4 regions of the Frankia sp. CcI156 genome follow, and region 1 is predicted to be linked to each of the others. Evidence: riboswitches for the same ligand, from Rfam matches in the RefSeq annotation. Region 1 holds a riboswitch; each other region holds the start of a gene.
What was found. Region 1 has a riboswitch for cyclic di-AMP ahead of CcI156_RS01540 (transglycosylase family protein). Riboswitches for the same ligand answer to the same signal wherever they lie in the genome.
Positions count from the first base shown of each region.

Region 2: linked by a shared signal. The riboswitch ahead of CcI156_RS02150 (transglycosylase family protein) and the one ahead of CcI156_RS01540 (transglycosylase family protein) in region 1 are both predicted to bind cyclic di-AMP.
Region 3: linked by a shared signal. The riboswitch ahead of CcI156_RS08605 (C40 family peptidase) and the one ahead of CcI156_RS01540 (transglycosylase family protein) in region 1 are both predicted to bind cyclic di-AMP.
Region 4: linked by a shared signal. The riboswitch ahead of CcI156_RS11360 (peptidoglycan-binding protein) and the one ahead of CcI156_RS01540 (transglycosylase family protein) in region 1 are both predicted to bind cyclic di-AMP.

Region 1 is NZ_MOMD01000002.1:22,655-26,059, forward strand. Features, by position in the region: gene CcI156_RS01535 (peptide deformylase) at 1-775, shown strand, start outside; cyclic di-AMP (ydaO/yuaA leader) riboswitch at 1,273-1,448, shown strand; gene CcI156_RS01540 (transglycosylase family protein) at 1,451-1,831, shown strand; gene rlmB (23S rRNA (guanosine(2251)-2'-O)-methyltransferase RlmB) at 2,037-3,128, opposite strand; gene CcI156_RS01550 (hypothetical protein) at 3,371-3,405, shown strand, end outside.
Region 2 is NZ_MOMD01000003.1:130,013-133,847, reverse strand. Features, by position in the region: gene CcI156_RS02155 (transglycosylase family protein) at 1-481, opposite strand, end outside; cyclic di-AMP (ydaO/yuaA leader) riboswitch at 484-673, opposite strand; gene CcI156_RS02150 (transglycosylase family protein) at 1,147-1,824, opposite strand; cyclic di-AMP (ydaO/yuaA leader) riboswitch at 1,831-2,065, opposite strand; gene fbaA (class II fructose-bisphosphate aldolase) at 2,971-3,835, opposite strand, start outside.
Region 3 is NZ_MOMD01000016.1:153,074-157,528, reverse strand. Features, by position in the region: gene corA (magnesium/cobalt transporter CorA) at 1-417, shown strand, start outside; gene CcI156_RS08610 (hypothetical protein) at 632-1,018, shown strand; cyclic di-AMP (ydaO/yuaA leader) riboswitch at 1,370-1,536, shown strand; gene CcI156_RS08605 (C40 family peptidase) at 1,542-2,648, shown strand; gene CcI156_RS08600 (PHB depolymerase family esterase) at 3,168-3,815, opposite strand; gene CcI156_RS08595 (type 1 glutamine amidotransferase) at 3,952-4,455, opposite strand, start outside.
Region 4 is NZ_MOMD01000025.1:35,801-42,462, forward strand. Features, by position in the region: gene CcI156_RS11340 (lasso peptide biosynthesis B2 protein) at 1-228, opposite strand, end outside; gene CcI156_RS11345 (lasso peptide biosynthesis PqqD family chaperone) at 225-542, opposite strand; gene CcI156_RS11350 (asparagine synthase-related protein) at 565-2,406, opposite strand; gene CcI156_RS26835 (lasso RiPP family leader peptide-containing protein) at 2,418-2,528, opposite strand; gene CcI156_RS11355 (AfsR/SARP family transcriptional regulator) at 2,722-3,558, opposite strand; gene CcI156_RS11360 (peptidoglycan-binding protein) at 3,816-4,565, opposite strand; cyclic di-AMP (ydaO/yuaA leader) riboswitch at 5,057-5,255, opposite strand; gene CcI156_RS11370 (alpha/beta hydrolase) at 5,806-6,351, opposite strand.

The sequences.
Region 1 (3,405 bases):
GCTGGACTTTCCGGCCGAGCTGGATCCCGTGGTCTGGGGCATGGAGACGTCGATGACCGCCGATGCCTTCCCGTTGCGGACCGCAGTCGCCCRCACCGACTCCGGCGACCGGCGGATCTTCACCTGGTCGACCACCGAGCCGCCGCTGCACGCCCGCTACCGGCTGGAATGGAACTTCCGGGCCACCGTGCCGGAACGTGATCCGGCCACGGAGACCGGAACACGTCCCAGCGATCAGATGGCGGCCGTCGGCATCGTGCAGGAGGGTGAGGCGATCCTGCGGCAGCCGGCCCGCCCGTTCGCTCTGCCCAACGAGGCCGAAGACGCGCGCCGGGTCGTCGCCGAACTGTCCTCCGCCCTCGAACGGGTGTCCGCCCTGCACACCTTCGGCAAGGGCCTGGGCATCGCCGCGCCGCAGGTCGGCATCAACCGCGCCGCGGCGAYCGTGCGTACCGCGGGCGGCGACACGCTCACGCTGCTCAACCCCAGCGTCATCGAGACCTCCCGAGAGACCGACGAGCAGTACGAGGGCTGCCTGAGCTTCTTCGACGTCCGTGGCCTCGTCCCCCGGCCGCTGGAGCTGCACGTCGAACACACCGATATCGATGGCAACCGGCACATCACCGTCTATCGGCAGGGGCTGGYGCGGCTCGTCGCTCACGAGATCGATCACCTGCACGGTCAGCTCTACACGGATCGGATGCGGGCCGGAACCACACCGATCCCGGTGGAGCAGTACCGGGGTACCGGCTCGGCCTGGTCCTACAACCGCTGACCAACCCGAACGCACCCGCCCCGCGGGCGGCACGTCGGCATGCCGACGTGCCCACGTGCCGACGTGCCGACGGCGCAGCGCCGGGACCGGGTGTCCGACACGGACTGTTAGATCCGACATATGACATGGTTCCCTCGTGCCGTATAGTCCGGAAAGCAGGCGATAGGTGCGGGTCCGCCGGAACGTCGACACAGATTTTTTCGGAACCTGGTTAGAGACTGCCGGCAGCGGGTAGTGGAGGCTCGATCGCCACGCGGCGGAACAGATTCCCCACGCATCGCGTATTGTTTACCGTCAGCGTGACGACCCAGCCACGAACTGGGGATTTTCAGCCCACTGAACAACCTCTAGGATCGGGCGCGCACGCGGGCGCGAAACACCATTAAAAAGATCGGGACAAGTAAGTGGGGTGCACTGTGTRCATCCTCACGTACTCTTGTTTTTCCCGGGTCACTCTCAGCTATGTTCGTTGCCGTGCCGTCACCTGATGGCATGCGTCGGGCGGCACGCCGAATCCTGCCCCCGCTCGACGAGAATCAAACCTTTGGCAGGAGCGGGGGAACCAATTCCGGGCGCCGATAAAAGACGTCCTCGGGGTGAAGCCGCGATGCGCGGCCGGGCATTCCCAGCCCGAACCCGACAGCTCACCTCGCAGGCGTGGGGAAGGGCAACTCAATGTCCAACGCTCGTTCGCTCGCTCGTGGTCTCAACCGCATCAGGCTCGRTTCCCGGGCCTTGATCGCCGCCACCACTCTCGCGGCCTCGATCGGCGGTGGCCTCGCGCTGTCCCAACCGGCCAGCGCGTCGACGAACGCCGACCACTTCCTCTCCAAGGTGATCCCTTGTGAGTCCGGGGGGAACCCCCGCGCGGTCAACTCCATCGGCGCCGGCGGGTTGTTCCAGTTTCTGCCCAGCACCTGGCACGGGGTCGGCGGCAAGGGTCTGCCGCAGCACGCCAGCGTCGCCGAGCAGTGGCAGCGCGCCCGCATCCTGTACGCCCAGCAGGGGACGAGCCCCTGGTACGCCTCGAAGCCGTGCTGGGGTCACAAGATCTGAGCTGCCCGACTTCCCGCGCCAGCCTTCACCGTCCGCGCCCGGCCGGTACTGATCGGCGCGCGGTCAGCAGCCCCGTGTCCCGTCCGGGACACGGGGCTGCGCGCTACGTTTCCCGGTCACGGTTTCCCGGTCACGGCGACGTCGGCCAGCTCAACTTCCGCGGCCCCGCCCGGCGGAGACCCGGCGGACCCACCGATCGGCAGGCTCAGCCGATCCGACGGCGGCGGGCGATCTCGGCCAGCGTGATCCCGGCGGCCACCCCCGCGTTGAGGGACTCCACCGCACCCGCCATGGGGATCCGGACCCTCACGTCGCAGCGCTGCTCGACCAGCCTGGACAACCCGCGTCCCTCGGAACCGATCACCAGGACGAGGGGGTCGGTCGCCATCGTGAGCTCGTCGATGCTCACTTCACTGTCCGCGGCCAGACCGACAACGAACTGGCCGCCCGCCGCGTAGGAGACGAGCGTGCGGGCGAGGTTGGTGGCGCGCGCCACCGGCAGCCGGGCGGCAGCCCCCGCCGAGGTCTTCCAGGCCGCGGCGGTCACGCCGGCGGCCCTACGCTCCGGAACGACGACGCCGTGGGCACCGAAGGCGGCGGCCGAGCGCACCACGGCCCCGAGGTTGCGAGGATCGGTGACCCCGTCCAACGCCACCAGCAGACCCGGAGGGGACGAGCGCGCGCGGGCGAGGAGATCATCCGGATGGGCATACCGGAACGGCGGTACCACGAGGGCGAGACCCTGATGCGGAGCGGTGCCACACATCCGGTCGAGATCCGTGCGGCCGACGTCGGCCACGGCGATCCCGGCCCGCCCGGCGAGCCGGCGGGCGTCGGCGAGCCGCTCGTCGAAGTCCAGCCCGCCGGCGATGAAAAGGGTCGACGACGGTACCCCGGCCCGCAGCGCCTCGACCACCGCGTTGCGCCCGACCACCAGCTCGTCGCCCTCGGTCCGCCGTGGGCGCCCGGCCCCCGCGGAACCCCCCACGGCGCTCGGCCCGGTGGTGGCCGCAGCTGCGACGGCGCGGCCACCATCCCCGCGCCGGCCGGCGGCCGCTCGACCCCGCTCGGCTCCGGCCGAGGCGGAACGGGCCGCCGCAGCCGCCGCCGCACGACGCTGGGCGGGATGGCCGGGGCGCAGCTGCGCGGGCGGAGTGGCCCCACGGCCCTCCAGCGCCTTGCGGCCGTGACCGCCGCTGCCCGTGGAGGCCCCCTTGCGGTGGGAACCGGCCTTGGCGGCCCGACCGCCCTGACCGCCGCGGGCGATCCCGCTGTCCCGGCGAGCGGCGCCGGCCATCAGGACCACCGACCAGTACACGCCCGGGGAATGACCATGTGACCACGGTATACGGCGGACGACACCGGCGTGTCGGGGCGCGCTCGGCGAGAGCTCGGCGGGAACTCGGCGGAGGAGCTCTGCCATGGGCATACCTCGACATGGCCGTTTCCGGGGACCCGGCGCCCTATCCTGAGGGCCGGCAGGCCCACGGCCCGACCTGATGTGGTCCGGCCGCTCCTCACCGGCGTCAGGAGGGTCAGGTGCGCATCGTTCTTCCACCCGCCGCCGGGTGGTC
Region 2 (3,835 bases), on a different contig from region 1:
TCTCCCGGCGGGCCCGGTCCAGCGTCATGGGGGGTTCCACCGGGGTGATGGCCTGCTGGATGACGTCACCGGAGCCGCCCGGGACACTGGCCGGGCCGTTGTTGGTCAGGCCCATCTTGACCGAGCAGGACGGCCATGGCTGCCAGCCCCGCTGGTTGTAGAGCTTCGCGGCCGCCTCGTCCTGCGTGGCGGGCGATGCCTGGTACGGGCGGCCGGAGTACCCGAGCCCGTGCCAGGTCTGGTCGTCGAACTGGTAGGCACCGGAGAAGCCGTTGCCGGTGTTGACCGCGTAGTTGCCGCCGGACTCGCATTGGCGGAGCTTGGCGAAGTCGTCGGAGGTGGCCGCGCCCGCCGGAGCCGCGGTGACCGCGAGGCCGCTGCCGACGATGGCCGTGACCGCGCCGGTGGTGCGCAGGATGCGACCGGCGGGCGATGGGGCCTGCGGTGCTCGATGTCTGCCGCCACGACGCCCAGAGGGCATGTCAGTCCAATCCCGTCGCCTGCGGGGTGAGCTGTCGGGTGCGGGCTGGGATGGCCCGGCCGGAGGATCCGACCCCGGGTGGGAACCGCTCTCCACCATGGGCCGGGACGCACCGGCTTTACCCCAAGGACGCCGCTTGCGGCGCCCGAAATGTGGGTCCCCCACTCCTGCCCGCTGCGGTCGATGTTCGTTCCGGCCGCTCGTACGGGGGCAGGACTCGGCGTCCGTCCGGGCGGCCTCGCCGACGAGGCGAGTGAGRGGCACTCTAGCGAGAACCGCTCATGGAGCGCAAACCGGGGTGGTCCGGAGTAACCAGTGAGGATCGCGCGAATCGTGCCACTTCCATACAGGTTCCGCAGGTGGCTCGCTGGTCCTGCTGTTCCTCGTCGGCCTTGCCGAAGATCGGCTCTGCCGAAGATCGGCCCTGCCGGAGGCCGGTCAGGGTGCGGTCCTGGTGATGCTGGTGGTGGGTTGTACGGGCCGGCCCGTACGGGCCGTCAACCGGAGATCGTCCGGAGACAGGTCGGGCCAGCCCGTCGTCGAGGTGAGATCCCCTGACCGGTGTCGCCGGGGTGGGATGTCCGGTTCCCGCGGCGGTCGTCCCTCCGCCACGGGGGCGGAGCGAATGGATCAGCTGATGGAGCTGATGGGGCTGATGGGGAGGATCAGCGGAAGGTGGCCCGCCAGGTCGCCGGGCCGACGATGCCGTCGACGGCGAGTCCCTTGGCGGCCTGCAGGGCGCGGGCGACTGCGGCGGAGCGTGGTCCGTAGCGGCCGTCGATCGTGATCGGATAGCCCAGATGGTTGACGCGGGCCTGCCAGGCCCGCACGTCGTCACGTACCTGCCTGGCCAGTGCGGTCGTCAGGTTACGGGTGAATACGGGGGTGCTCATGGAGATGGGGCTGACCGTCAGCTCGCGGCGTTCCGTCGTGCGCGAGGCCTGGCCCGAGGAGCTCGACGAGCCGCCCGCGAGCTGGTCGGCGCCCATCCCGCYGCCACAGGCCGGCCACTGGCCGAAGCCGGACCGTCGGGCGAGCTTGAGCGCGGCCTCGTCCTGGACGGCCGGGGAAGCCTGGTGCGGCAGACCGCCGTAGCCGAGGCTGTGCCAAGTGCTGGCGGAGAACTGGTAAGCGCCGTAGTACGCGTTGCCGGTGTTGGTCGTGTAGTCACCGCCGGACTCGCACTGCCGCAGGCCCGTCCAGGTGGTGGCCGCATCGGCCGGCTGGCTGAGCGCGAAGGTGCCGCCCACCGCCGCCGCGAGTACTGGTGCGACCACGAGGGCCCGGGCCCGGCTGCGGGTACCGGCGCGGCATTGTCGGCCACTGATACGTGCGTCGGACATGTCTTGTGGTCCTTCCCCACGCCTGCGAGGTGAGCTGTCGGATTCGGGCTGGGAACTGCCCGGCCGTGCCAGGGATCCCTGGAGACGGAAGCCGCACCGGAAATACCTTTCCGGGTGGTCGTCGCACATGGCTTCACCCCGAGAGCATCGAATCCTTTCGATACTCGGAGATGGGTCCCCCGTTCKTGCCGCCCGGTTCGAGAAATCGTCGGCCAGGGGCAGGATTCGGCGTGCCGCCCGACGAATGCCCGACGTTGTTGCCGGGCACGGCGAAAACCATAACCACGCCGCCCGGCGAGTCGCCAAGCATTGAATAGGGTGCGTGAAAAAGAGCACACTCGGCGCGCCTGCTTGAGTAGGAACTGGCGGCCTGGTATCGCGCGTGCGCGCCCGCTCATCAACCTGGCGGTACGGCGTGCGGAGGCATTTGTGCTCGGCCGATCACCCTGTTTGCCGATGGTCGACGATGAGCGGAGAGTCCCACATCAGGCCAGATGCGTGACATGTCGACAAAGGCGTGACGGCCCTGCTACGAGATCGACGCGAGTGATCGGCCTGATACTACGCTTCGTCCATTGAAGCCTGTTTTTGTGAGAAAAACAACGGAAATCGGGCGGTAACTTGCGGCGTTGTGATTTTTGCACACGGCGGATTCAATCGGACACCGACTGTGAAAAGCGCCCGTCGGATCACCACAGTGGGCGAAGGGGTTCCCTGGGGGTGGGGCGGTAGGTGAACGGTTACCGAAGGTCCGGTGCGTGTCCGCTCATTTGGCCGAAACCTGCTGGTTGCCGGCGGGGGCGGCGTTACGCGAGGAGCGGGATGCCGCGCCCGCTAAACAGTGGTCCCCCAGCCGTCGGAGCGACCGGGGGACCGCGCGGGCCGGCATAGTACGGGAAATCGGCGGGTCGTGCATCGGACCGGGGCGGGTCGGATGTCCGCCGCGTGCCGGTCGTTCCGTCCGCCGGAAATGATGGAGAGGGTCGGACCGAGGGGTCCGGAGAATGTCCTCGGACGAGCGGCGGCGGTTGCTCGGTTGCCCGTTCGCGGCCGGCGGCTATCTGTCCGCTTGTCCGCCGGCCGGCGGACAAGCGGCCGGTATCCGACGAACCGATCCCGCCAGCCGGCGTGCGCTCCTGGGCCCGACTATGCCCGCCCGAGGCTGGTGCCGGCGGAACGGAGGTCCTCACACGCCTGGGCGACGCGGGCCGCCATGCTGCTCTCCGCGAGCTTTCCGTAGGTACGCGGGTCGTACGCCTTCTTCACGCCGACCTCACCGTCCACCTTGAGAACGCCGTCATAGTTTTTGAACACGTGGTCCACGATGGGGCGGGTGAATGCGTACTGGGTGTCCGTGTCCACGTTCATCTTGACCACCCCGTAGTCGAGGGTCTCGCGGATTTCGGTGAGAGCCGACCCGCTACCGCCGTGAAAGACGAGGTTGAACGGCTTCGCGCCGGCTGGCAGCCCGAGCTTCCTGGCGACGTACTCCTGTCCTTCGTGCAGAATCGTCGGGCGTAGCTTGACGTTTCCGGGCTTGTACACACCGTGCACGTTGCCGAAGGTGGCGGCGAGCAGGTAGCGCCCCTTCGCGCCGGTGCCGAGCACCTCGGCCGTCCGCCACATGTCCTCCGGCGTCGTGTAGAGCTTCTCGTCGATCGCGCCGACGACGCCGTCCTCCTCGCCGCCGACGACCCCGATCTCGACCTCGAGAACGATCTTCGCGGCGGCGGCGTCCGCGAGTAGTTCTTCGGCGATCTTGAGGTTCTCCTCGAGGGGGACCGCCGAGCCGTCCCACATGTGCGACTGGAAGAGCGGCTCGCGTCCCTGGGCCACCCGATTCTTCGAGATCGCGATCAAGGGGCGGATGTAGGTGTCAAGCTTGTCGGCCGGGCAGTGGTCGGTGTGCAGGGCGATGTTGACCGGATACGCCTTCGCGACGTGGTGGGCGAACTCGGCCAGTGCCTCCGCGCCGAGGACCATGTTCTTCACCGTCGAGCCGGACAGGTAC
Region 3 (4,455 bases), on a different contig from region 1:
ATGAAACGCGAGCTTCTGGAGCTCAAGCACGCGGTGCTGCCGCTCGCGGGCCCGTTGCGTACCCTCACCATGGACGCCCCCACGATGGTCGACGTGGCGATGCGCCGTTACTTCCGGGACGTCGCCGACCACCTCGAGCAGGTCAGCGAGCGAATAGCTCACTTCGACGAGCTGCTTTCCTCCGTGCTCCAGGCGACGCTGACGCAGGTGACGATCGCGCAGAACGAGGACATGCGACGGATCAGTGCCTGGGTGGCGATCGGCGCCGTCCCGACCGCCGTCGCCGGGATCTACGGCATGAACTTCGACCACATGCCGGAGCTTCGTCAGACGTGGGGCTACCCGGCCGTCCTGGCCGTCATTACGACGATCTGTCTGTTTCTCTACCGTGCGTTCAAGCGCAACGGCTGGCTCTGACACCGACCTGCATGCTATGCGCGCATAGACCACGACAATGACGGCAGATCCATAGTCCCTTTTTACTATAAGTTGGCTGACGCGACGTATCCGTACGATGGGTTACCCCTGGCCCGCCACGTCGGTTACCGTTACCAACCGTGTCGGAGCAACCGGGTCTCGCGCCAGCCGCTCGGCGCGGTCCCCGCCGACCCCCCACCCCTCGGGGGACTCCATGACCTCGCCTGACCCCAAGAGTCGTAAAACGGCCATCCTGCCCGATCGGGGCGATCTCATCGCGGAGCTCGCCGGCCGGCTGGAGGCCCTCGACGCGCTCCTCAACCGGCTGGAGGATGCCGAGCGGCAGGCCGCCGACGCCAGCGAGCATCTCATCCGGACCCGCCGGTGGCAGGAGGACACGGTCCGGACCATCCAGGAGGAGCGGGCTCGGATGCGCCAGCGCCAGCACGCCCTCGACGAGCTCGCCGACCACGCCCGCGCCGCGGTCGAGGCGCTGGCGCACCACCGCTCGCTGCCCCGTGAGGTCCACGAGCTCGCGGTCGAGCTCCAAGTGCTCGATGCGGCGGGATTCCTCACCCGCCGCGGCTCCCGGTCCCGCTGAGGGGGGTGCACACCCGGCCTCACCCGTCGACTACTTTAAGTAGTCAAAATCGCCCACGGGCCGCGGGAGGGCTACCCGCCCGCCCGCCTCTCACCCGGACCGGCCGCCGCCGCGGACCCCACACGCAACGAAAAACCAGCAGGACAAACGGGGCGCGAAGGGCCTTAGGGCCGCCCGGTCAGCCCGGCCGACCGCGCGGGCCGCCGACGCCGCGCGACGGGAACTTCAACGCGCACTCGCTGTAGTTGGGAAGGACTAGTGTTTACCCACCCCATCCAAGTGGACTAGTCTCACGCCGACGTCACGACAACACCGGGCCGAACGCCGAGTCCTGCCCCCGGCCCCGGTGTCCCCTCCGAGTCGTCATCAGGGGCAGGAGCGGGGGACCCACCTCCACCGGCCGGCGCCGATCCGCGGTGTCGACCTAGGGGTGAAGCTCGACGCGTGAAGGTCACGCGAGAGCCGGGCAGCCCAGCCCGAACCCGACAGCTCACTTCGCAGGCGCACGGGAAGGAATACACCGTTGTCCGCGCAAAGCGTGKAGCTCGACGAAGAAACGCGAGGCGCCGGTCGCGGCCGTCACCGCGCACCCTCCGCGCCCCCGGCCGCCCGCAGCCGGGCCCGGGCCCGCGCCTTCGCCGCCGTGACCACCGGGACCGTCGCGGTCTCCGGAGTGGCTCTCGCCGGCTGCGCCACCGACATCAACGCCGACGCCGCGAAGGACGAGCAGCCGAACACCGCTCCGATCACCCTCGCCGCGCAGATCGGCTCCCAGGCCGCCCTGGGGGGCAGCATCGCCGCCGCGGCGGTCAGCACCCACGGCTCCACCTCCCTGCTCGGCTCGACGGGCGGTGTCGACGCCCCGCCCCTGGCCGGCAAGGTTCAGGTCGGTCTCCGGGTGACCAACCCCGACGTGAGCGTCAGCGCGGACCAMCCGATCGACATCGGCTTCTCGCTCTACAACGAGCAGACCCACGAACCGCTGGCGAACCAGCTGGTCAAGGTGCAGGTGAAGCTCCCCACCGGGTGGGCCACCTTCAAGCACCTRTACACCAACGCCCAGGGCTACGCCTCCTACACGGCCCGGGTGCTCACCACCACGAATGTCACCGCGGTCTTCGACGGCACGGACGCCCTGCAGTCCGCCCGCTCGGCGAACGACGCCACCCTGCGCGTACGGCCGGCGCCCACCCCCCGGCTCGTCCGCAACGCCGCCTGGTCGGATCTCCTCACGACAGGGGACGCCGCGGACCAGGCGTCGGTTCCGGTCCCGTCGAGCTCCCTCGGGGAGAAGGCCGTCTACCTGGCCTCCCTGCAGGCCGGCAAGCCCTACGTCTACGGTGCGGAGGGCCCGAGCTCGTTCGACTGCTCCGGCCTCATCCAGTACATCTTCAAGCAGCTCGGCAGGAGCGTGCCGCGGACGACCGACGCCCAGTTCGCCGCCGCCACCCGGGTGTCGCAGTACAACAAACAGCCCGGCGACCTGATCTTCTTCGGGACACCCGGGAACATTTACCACGTCGGCATCTACGCGGGCGACGGCATGATGTGGGCGGCGCCGCACACCGGCGACGTCGTGTCGCTCAAGAAGATCTATACCACCTCCTACTACGTCGGTCGGATCCTCTAGCGGCCGGTCGGAGCCGGCGCACCGCCCTCATGCCGACGCAACGGCTCACCCGGCTCCGGTGGATCYCCTTCGCGGCTGGGGCGCGGACCACACGAGCCCTGCCAGTCCACGAGCGGCCGGCTACCGAGCCCCTCTCCAGGCGCCGACCCGAAGCCGTGGAAGCCGGACCCGGGACTCCCACCCACCGGCGAAGCCGCGGACAGACCAGCAAGCGGGCCCTGTCACCGCCCGACAACCCGCCTATGTGGTTCCTTTCCAGCTCTCCGGACGGGCCCTCCTTCCGGTGGGACGGACGTCAGATCTCCCCCCCATCTGACGTCCGTCCGGCCGGAAGGCCCCCGATTCCGCCGGCCTTCCCTCGGATTCCCCCCCCATCCGCACGGGAAGGCCGGCGGGCCTCGGGCCCCGGCCGACCAGGTCCGCCGATGCCGCTACCCCCCTCCCGGCGGCATCGGCGGACTTCAGCCCTCGGTCTCTGCCCGGTGCGGAAACCGCCCGGCCCGCTCGCGGGCGCCGCGGTCAGGCCCCCAGCCGGTGACCAGACGAGAACTTCCACAGGGTCTCGCTGACCTTCCGGTCCCAGGAGGCCTCCGGGGCCCGGCCCTCCGGGACACGGTCCTGGCAGGTCGGCCCGGGCTCCGGGTCGAACTGCCCGACGACGCCGACCGCGGCGAACTCCGGCTTACCCGGGGCGCAGGCGGCGGTCAGGGCCAGCCGGGCACCCTCGCCGATCCCCCACACGTAGACCCGGTTCGGATCCACCTTGGTCCGTTTCGTGGAGACGAAGCGGACCACGTCGCGCAGATAGCGCACGTCGGCCCCCTCGGGTCCGTCGATCCGCCACGTGCCGCCCACGGCTTCCGGGAAGGCCACCGCGAAGTCGCGGGAGTTCGCGAGCTTGCCGGCGTCACTCTGCCGGTCAAGTGACTTCGCGTCCGCGTTGTCGTCGTGCAGGATCAACACCAGCGGAAGCGGGTTGGCGGGATCGGACGGGGCCTGGACGAGCAGCTCGCGGCCCGCCGACGCGTAGTCGCCGGGCAGGCTGACCCGCTGGGTCTTCGGGCGGTCACGGGTCCCGAGGTAGCCCCAGACGACCACGATCACGACACCGACGATGAGCACGGTTCTCTTGTTTTTGCCCCACCATCCGGCGAGGGGATTCGACACCACGGTCCAACCGAACCACACCGCTGGCCGGGAAACGCCGCAAACCTGGCAGCAGATGACGACAAGACCGGGGTCAGACCGGGGCCTGTCCGCCTTGTCCCCCCACTTGTCCCCCCAAAAAAAGCCAGGGGACGCGTCAGGTGACGGCCAACGCGCGGCGCCGGGCCTGGCGCAGCACCTCCACCTCGCGGGGCGCGTCCAACGGCGGCAGCGGACCATGGACCCAGCTCAGCAGGAGATCGGCGAGGGCGGGATTCTGCGCGAGCACCGGCCCGTGCAGGTAGGTGCCGATGACCCGGCCATCCACGATGCCGTCCGTTCCGCCGTCACCGTCACCGATCCCGAGCCGGACCGTACCGAGCGGGATGCCGCTCGCGCCGGGCAACCGCCTCGTCCGCCCGGCGTGATTCTCATACCCGTACAGGGTGGGCAGGCCGAGCCGTGCGTCCGGTTCCACCACGATGTCCCCGACCGCACGCGCCGGCGGCGCGTCCGACGGGCCGAAGGAGCGACGGGTCTCCACGTCGACGAGATTCAGCCCCTCGTGGATCTCCCCACCGGATGGGAAGGTCGCGCCGATCACCTGGTAGCCGGCGCACACGGCGAGCACCGCCGCTCCCGAGCTCACCGCTCGCCGGAT
Region 4 (6,662 bases), on a different contig from region 1:
CGCGCCGCGGCAGGTGAGGCTCACGGCTGTCACCGCCTGCCGGGCGGCGAGCGCGGTGCCATAGTCGGCCGGGCGGGCGCCCGCGCCCACCCCCGTGAGCACCCGGCAGATGCGGGCCGGCGACTGGGTCGCGAGCACCCGCGCGATCCCCACGGCGACCAGCGCGCCGAGCCGACGAGCGAGGGACGGTTTCGCCTCCGGCCGCTCGACCACCATCGGCGCGGTCACCGGGCCTGCGTCCGGGGATCGCAGACCGCCTCGGTCTCGGGTGACCATCGGGACTCGGGCTCGGCCTCGATGAGGCCCACGTCCGCGAGTTGGGCGAGCAGACCCTCCACGTCGCGGCGCGCCGTCTCCGGGTCAACCTCGCTGGTCTCACACAGCCCGCGGACGGCGGCTGCCGTGTCACCGCCGTCGAGCAGGATCCGCAGCACCAGGTCACCCGAGGGGTTGAGGGTCCAGTATCGGCCGTTGTCGATATGGAGGAGCACCGCTCCGTACTGGGTCGGCGCCCGCACCACGTCAGGCCGCAGCGTCACCATGATCACTCACTCCTCCGGTAGCTCAGTCAGGGCCCCGCCGGCTCGCGAGCACCCGCAGCCACGCGTCCGCCGCGAACGTCGGTCGCAGCGCCTGGTGGCGATGACCAGGTACGGACGAAGATCGGCACGCCTGGCGCAGCGCGTCCGACTCGATCAGGCCGAGATCGGCCAACGGGCTGTCATCGCACAGCTTCACCAGGACGTCCTGGCTGGTGCGCAGGCCCTGATCCTCCTCGGCGGCGGTATCCGCCTTGGTCTCGCGGCGCAGGCATTCCTGCGGCACCAGCCGGCGCATGGCCTCCTGCAGTAGCGGTTTGTACTCCCACGGACCGGTGCGCTCTTCGGGCCGCACCGCCAGCACCGCCCGGACCACCCGCTCGTCGAGGAAGGGTGCGGCGAGCGGCGGGCCGACCGGATCGGCGAGCTGGTCGAACAACCGGAACACCGCCGCGCCAGCGCGGATGGCGAAGAGATCGGCGTGGCCGTCCCGGGTCTCGGCCAGCGGCCGGGCGCGCCGGACGGCCTCCGCGAACGCTCCGGCCAGCAAGTCGAGGGCCGTCGGCGTGAGCCAACCCGGGACCACAGGCGGAAAGGCCCAGTCGAGCGAGGCCAGGACGCCCGGGTGGGATCGGCCGGAACCGGCCGGACGGCGCGCGTGGCCGACCGTGGCACGGCGGGCCTGGTCGAGCGCATCGGCCATGTCGGCGAGGCAGTCCCGGTAGCCGCGCGGGCGCATCATTCGCAGGCACGCCATCCACGGCCAGCCCTCCTGCGCTCGGTGTCCGCGCAGGTCGTGCAGCGCCCGCCGGGGCCGGCGGCGCAACAACCGGGGGAGGTAGACGGGACAGCCGTAGGCGACCTCGTCACCACCGAACCCGGTGAGGTGCACCCGCGGCCCGTACAGCGCGACCCGGTCAAGACCCGCGCGCAGCTTCGCCCGGTCGCCGATGCCGACGAACGGCCGGTCGAGCGGTTCGTCGGCGTCGGCGATGCCGTCGTAAACGAGGGGAAGCCCGGCGGCGGGCAGGATCTCGCGCGTGACGCCAGGGAGCGTGGCCGCGGCCCGCGCGGCGTCGTCGTCACCGGGATCGGGGGCGATCCCGGTGAGCGCGACCACGTCGGCGGGGCCGCGCGCGGCCAGGCAGCACACCGAGGTGGAGCTCAGTCCGCCCGACAGATCACAGCTCACTGTCCCGCCGCCGGCGACCCGCGCCGCCACGGCCTCGGCGAGAGCCGCCCGCAGGGTCGGCGCCCCCTCCGTGCGGGACCGCACCGGTGCCGGTCGACGCCACCACCGCAGGACGGTGGCCTTCTCGTCAGGGCCGACGAGAAGGTAGTGATCCGGGGGCAGCGCGTCGATCGACTCCCAGAGCACCAGGTCATCGAGCGGATGGGGCGGTGACGGGTCGAGCAGCGACAAAGCCAGCGCCGTCCGGTTCAGCGGGGCGCCCGTGAGCCGGGCAAGCACGTCGGCGCGGTCGGCGGCGACCAGGTGGCTGCCCAACCGGGCGGTGAAGACCCGCCGGGTTCCCGTCGGGCTGCCCTGGACGCGACGGTGGCTGTCGATTTCGGCGATCACGTGGTAGTCGCCGGCCACGGCGCGCGCGAGGTCGAGAGCGTGCACGTCACGGGCCGAGAGAAGCAGCCGCAGGAGCTGTCGCGCGTTGGTCGCGGCACACCCGATCAGGGCCAGCCGCGAGCGCCCGGCGACGGCACTGACCATGGCATCGTCCGGCCAGTTGCCGACGATCCACGGCCGCCCGGAGGCATACCGCAGCATGCGACGAGCCCCCGGCGGACGCACGACGGGATCACGGTCGGCCAGCACCAGAAACCAGCAGGACGGAATCGGGACCACCGCCACCCCGGCCGCCGTCACGCAAAACGCCGCCAGGAGTAGTCACGCCCCCAGCCCCAGCGGCCGTTCGTCACTGCGGCGAAGCTGCCGGCATCTTCCAGTCGCGGGGGGAGGTAGATAGCCTTCATCGTCTTCTCCTCAGCGGTTTCCGCGCGCCCTCGCCCCGGTGGCGTGCGCCCCGGTGGTGATACACGGCGGCGCCGCGCGCGTGGCCCGGGCGCCGGCCGGCTGGTCCAGCCCGTATGGTTGAAATTCCCCCGCCGGGTTCACTGGCGGTTCAGCTGACTTCCGGCGCACGACTCGGCCGGCACGGCCGTGGCATCAGGTGACCCACGAGTCCGGATTCAGTACATGCTGATGGGCACGCCGCAGTTCGACACCGGGCTCGATCCCGAGTTCGGTCACCAGCCGCCGGTAGACCGTCTGGTACTCGGCCAGTGCCTCGGCCCGCCGGCCGGTGTGTTCCAACGCAAGGATCAGCTGGGCCCAGAGACGTTCCCGGGTCGGATGTTCGACCGTGAGCGCCCGCAGGGTCGGCAGCACCCGGTCGTACTCGCCGAGGGCCAGGCGGGCGTCGATCAGGTCCTCGCACACCGCCCAGCGAGCCTCCTCCAGCCGGAGGACCTCCGCGCCCGCGATCTCCGCCGGGAGCTCGTCGAAGGCGTCCCCCCGCCACAGCGCGAGGGCGCCTTCGAAAAACCCGGCGGCGCGTTCCGGCGAGCCGGCGCGCACGGCGGCGCGGCCCTGCTCGGCGGCCGATTCGAACCGCTTAGCGTCGATCTCACCGGACGCGACGACCAGGCGGTACTCCCCCGGCCGGCTCTCGATGCGCCCGGGGCCGTTCCCCCCGGCTCCGGACGTGTCCAGGGGCGGCCGGAGGGTGTGCCGCAGCTCCGAGAGATAAGTCTTGATGTTGCCCCCGGCGGAGCGCGGCGGGGCATCCTGCCAGAGCGCGAGCCGCATCCCGTCCACACTCACCCACTGGCCGGCGTGCAGCAGCAGGGTCAGCAGCAGTATGCGCTTCTTGCGCTGGTCGATGCGGACCTGCTCGCCCGAGGATCGCCGCACCTCCAGCGGCCCCAGGACCGCGAACAGGAGACCGGCCCCGGTCACGGAGGATGCGTTCGGACTCGCCTCAGGTAGGTAGTCGTCGAGCATCGTGGCTCTCATCGATCGGGCCCCCGTTTCGGTTTTCCCGTGCGGGCCGGCTGGTCCCGTGCGGRCCGGCTGGTCCCGCCCGGGCCGATGCCGTCTCCCGACCCGGTGCTCCCGGCCGGGTGCTGGCCCGGTGGCTGAATACCCCCACCTCACCCCGGGTAGTCATCCGGTGCGTGCGGATATCGAGCAGCGCCCTCGGGCGGGTCGGGAACACCGGCCGGCGGCAGCGGAGCCCGGTCGGCGGGCCTCGATCAGAGTCAGATCCCGAGCTTCGCCCGCGTCTGCGGTCCGACGATCCCGTCAACCACCAGACCGTGCTTCAGCTGGAAGTCCTTGACCATGTGGTTGGTCTGGTACCCGAACTTCCCATCCACGCTGATCGGGTAGCCAAGGCTGGCGAGCCTCTTCTGGATCTGGTGGACGTCGAGGCGGAACCCGAGGCCGACGGCCAGCGACGGGTAGCGGGCCGCGGGTGCCACCACGGCCGCACGCACCGGGGCAGCCAGCGAGGAGTAGGAGATGTTCGTGAACCGCACGCCGCGCGAGACGGCCGCCGCCGCCGCCTGTCCCCGGGCCAGGTAGCGGTAGTGCAGGCCGTTGGTGTAGGCGCTCCAGGCGGTGATGCCCTGGCCTTCACAGACCTTCTTCGCCGCCCAGGCGTTGACGGCCGGGTCGTAGAGGTTGCGGTTACCCACCCAGCCGGCGTGGGCCCGCATGTTGATCTGCCACAGGCCGCGCGAGTCCTCGCCGTAGGTGGCGTGGGCGTAGGGGTTGCCGCCGGACTCCGCAAGAGCCACCGCGACCCAGGTGGCCAGCGGAACGCCGCGGCAGCCGGGCAGTCCCGCGTTCGCGGCCGCGCTGGCGATCGTCACATCGGGGACCGTGGTGGCGGCCCTGGCCGGGCTCGCGGTGGCGAACATGCCGGCGCCGGCGCCGATCACACCGACGGCGGCGACAACGGCGCCCCGGGTCCGGGTGGAACGTTTCCGATGCTTTCCCTTGGCCATTTCTTTGACATCTCATTTCGGTGTCGTCGAACACAGACGGGTGATCGAGGGGAGGGATGCCGCTCGAAGGAGGGCGAGCGGAGACGACCGCGCTGGAGAAGGGCAGCACCCAGTGCCGGTCTGCCGGTGCGCCGAGAGGCCGTCCGGGGACGACCGGGGACGACCGATCGACGCGCCCTGGGGATCCCGGGGTCGATGGGCTGAACAGCACGGCAGGCGGCCGTGGTCATTCCGTTCCAGGCCTGGCGGGCCCGGTGGACGGCAGGGGTCAGCCGRCCACAGACGACGAGGCCGGGTGGCTTTCAGCCGAGCTGGTGGTATGGCGCGTCAGCGCGATCGGCCGGTACGGGCACCGACCGGATGGCACGTTCTCGCGAAGACGTCAGGGCGAGAACGGCGCCCCGTATGGCGGGGACGCACCGCGGGTCGCGCCGAACGGCGTCACGGTCCAGAAGACCGGAGCCGAGCGTTCCTGAAACACAGGCAACGTCGAGTCCTTCCCGTACGCCTGCGAGGTTAGCTGTCGGGTTCGGGCCGGGAAGCCCGGCCGTTTCCGCGGCGTGYGCGTAACGGCTTAACCCCAAGGGTGGCCCGCAACGAGCCACCCGGAGGAACGTRGTTCCCCCGCTTCTGCCCAAGATCTCTCGGAGGGAGCTGCGRACCGTGGACAGAACTCGGCGTCGGCCCGGAGCTGTTGATACCCCGCAACCGTAGCGAACTACAGACCGTAGTGACAAGTACGAGTTGTGCCGAATCTGGGCGCATGTTGGTCACGATGCGTGCATAACGCTGCGATGCCGCAACTCTCGGACATCAATAGCAGCTACCGGTAGCGACGCAGATCACCCGTCACGACCGGATCTTGGCGATATGGCCGGTCTGTCGAGACGGGGACCGGTGGCCACGAGGTCCGGTAGTCACCGGGACCGCCCGGCCGTCCGGCAACCCAACCCCGGCAACCACGGCAACCACGGCAACCACGGCAAGCGGGAAGCCTGGCCCGGGGGTCGGGTGGCGTGCGGACGGGTACGCAAACGCGAACGGCGCAGGCTTCGAGCCTGCGGCTCGAAGCCTGCGCCGTTGGAAAACGGACGATGCGGTACGGGACGGACGACTGACCCGCGGATTCGCGTGATTCGCGCCGGCACCCGCCGAGGAAACACCTGCTGAGCGGTTGGGCCTCCCGCGAAGGCACACCCCGATCGGACCGGCACGCGGGCGCGCCCGGCACCGGGCGAGATCAGTCGACCGACCGGTCCCGCTGCCGTTGCCGTGGGGCCAGCCGCGGGACACGGAGGTTCTCGAGGAACAGCAGGATGTGCGCGCCGACCGCACGCCGGCCGGGGCCGGCGAGCACGCCATGCCCCCCGGGCAGCGACGCCAGCCGGGCCCGGCGCGCGGTCCGCGTCATCATGCGCGCCAGCGCAAGCGGGCTGACCTCGTCGCGCTCGGCATGGAGCAACAGGATCGGCAGGTCGGGAAGCGACCGTGGGATCGGTTGTCCCGGATCCTCGCCCGCGATCTTCCGGTACACCAGCGGCAGGTCGAGCAACACGAGGGCATCCGGCCGGACCGCTGGCGAACCGGCGCCGACCAACGCCCGCAGGGCCCCGCTGTCCGAACCCAGCAGGACGAACGGACCATCGGGGGCACGCGCCTCACCAAGGGCGAGGACGGTGTCTCTCCCATGGTCGAGAAACGTCACCTGATAGCCGTCGAGCGCGAGCCGGAAAGCTAGGCCCTCGAAATGTTCGGCGGATTCTCCACGACCGGGAAGAAGGACCACACTGGCTCTTCTCGAGTGGGTGGGATCACCACTGGGCCAGTAACGGGTTCCCGGCCCCCCCACATATCCACGGGGGCGCGGATGAAAGTATGACGACGAAACCATGGACGACACAGCATGCTCCGATCGGAAACCGTCCAGAGATGTACCCGGTACTGACCGGACATCGATACCGAGGCGGCTGGCGTCCACGCAGGCGATGACGATCTACGGACAGACCTATCGAGTGACCGTGAATCAGGAGAACGCCAGGGAGAACACCGAGAGCGAGGGAAATCCGAGGAGGCTAGTAAAGCACGTGAAGCGGCCGG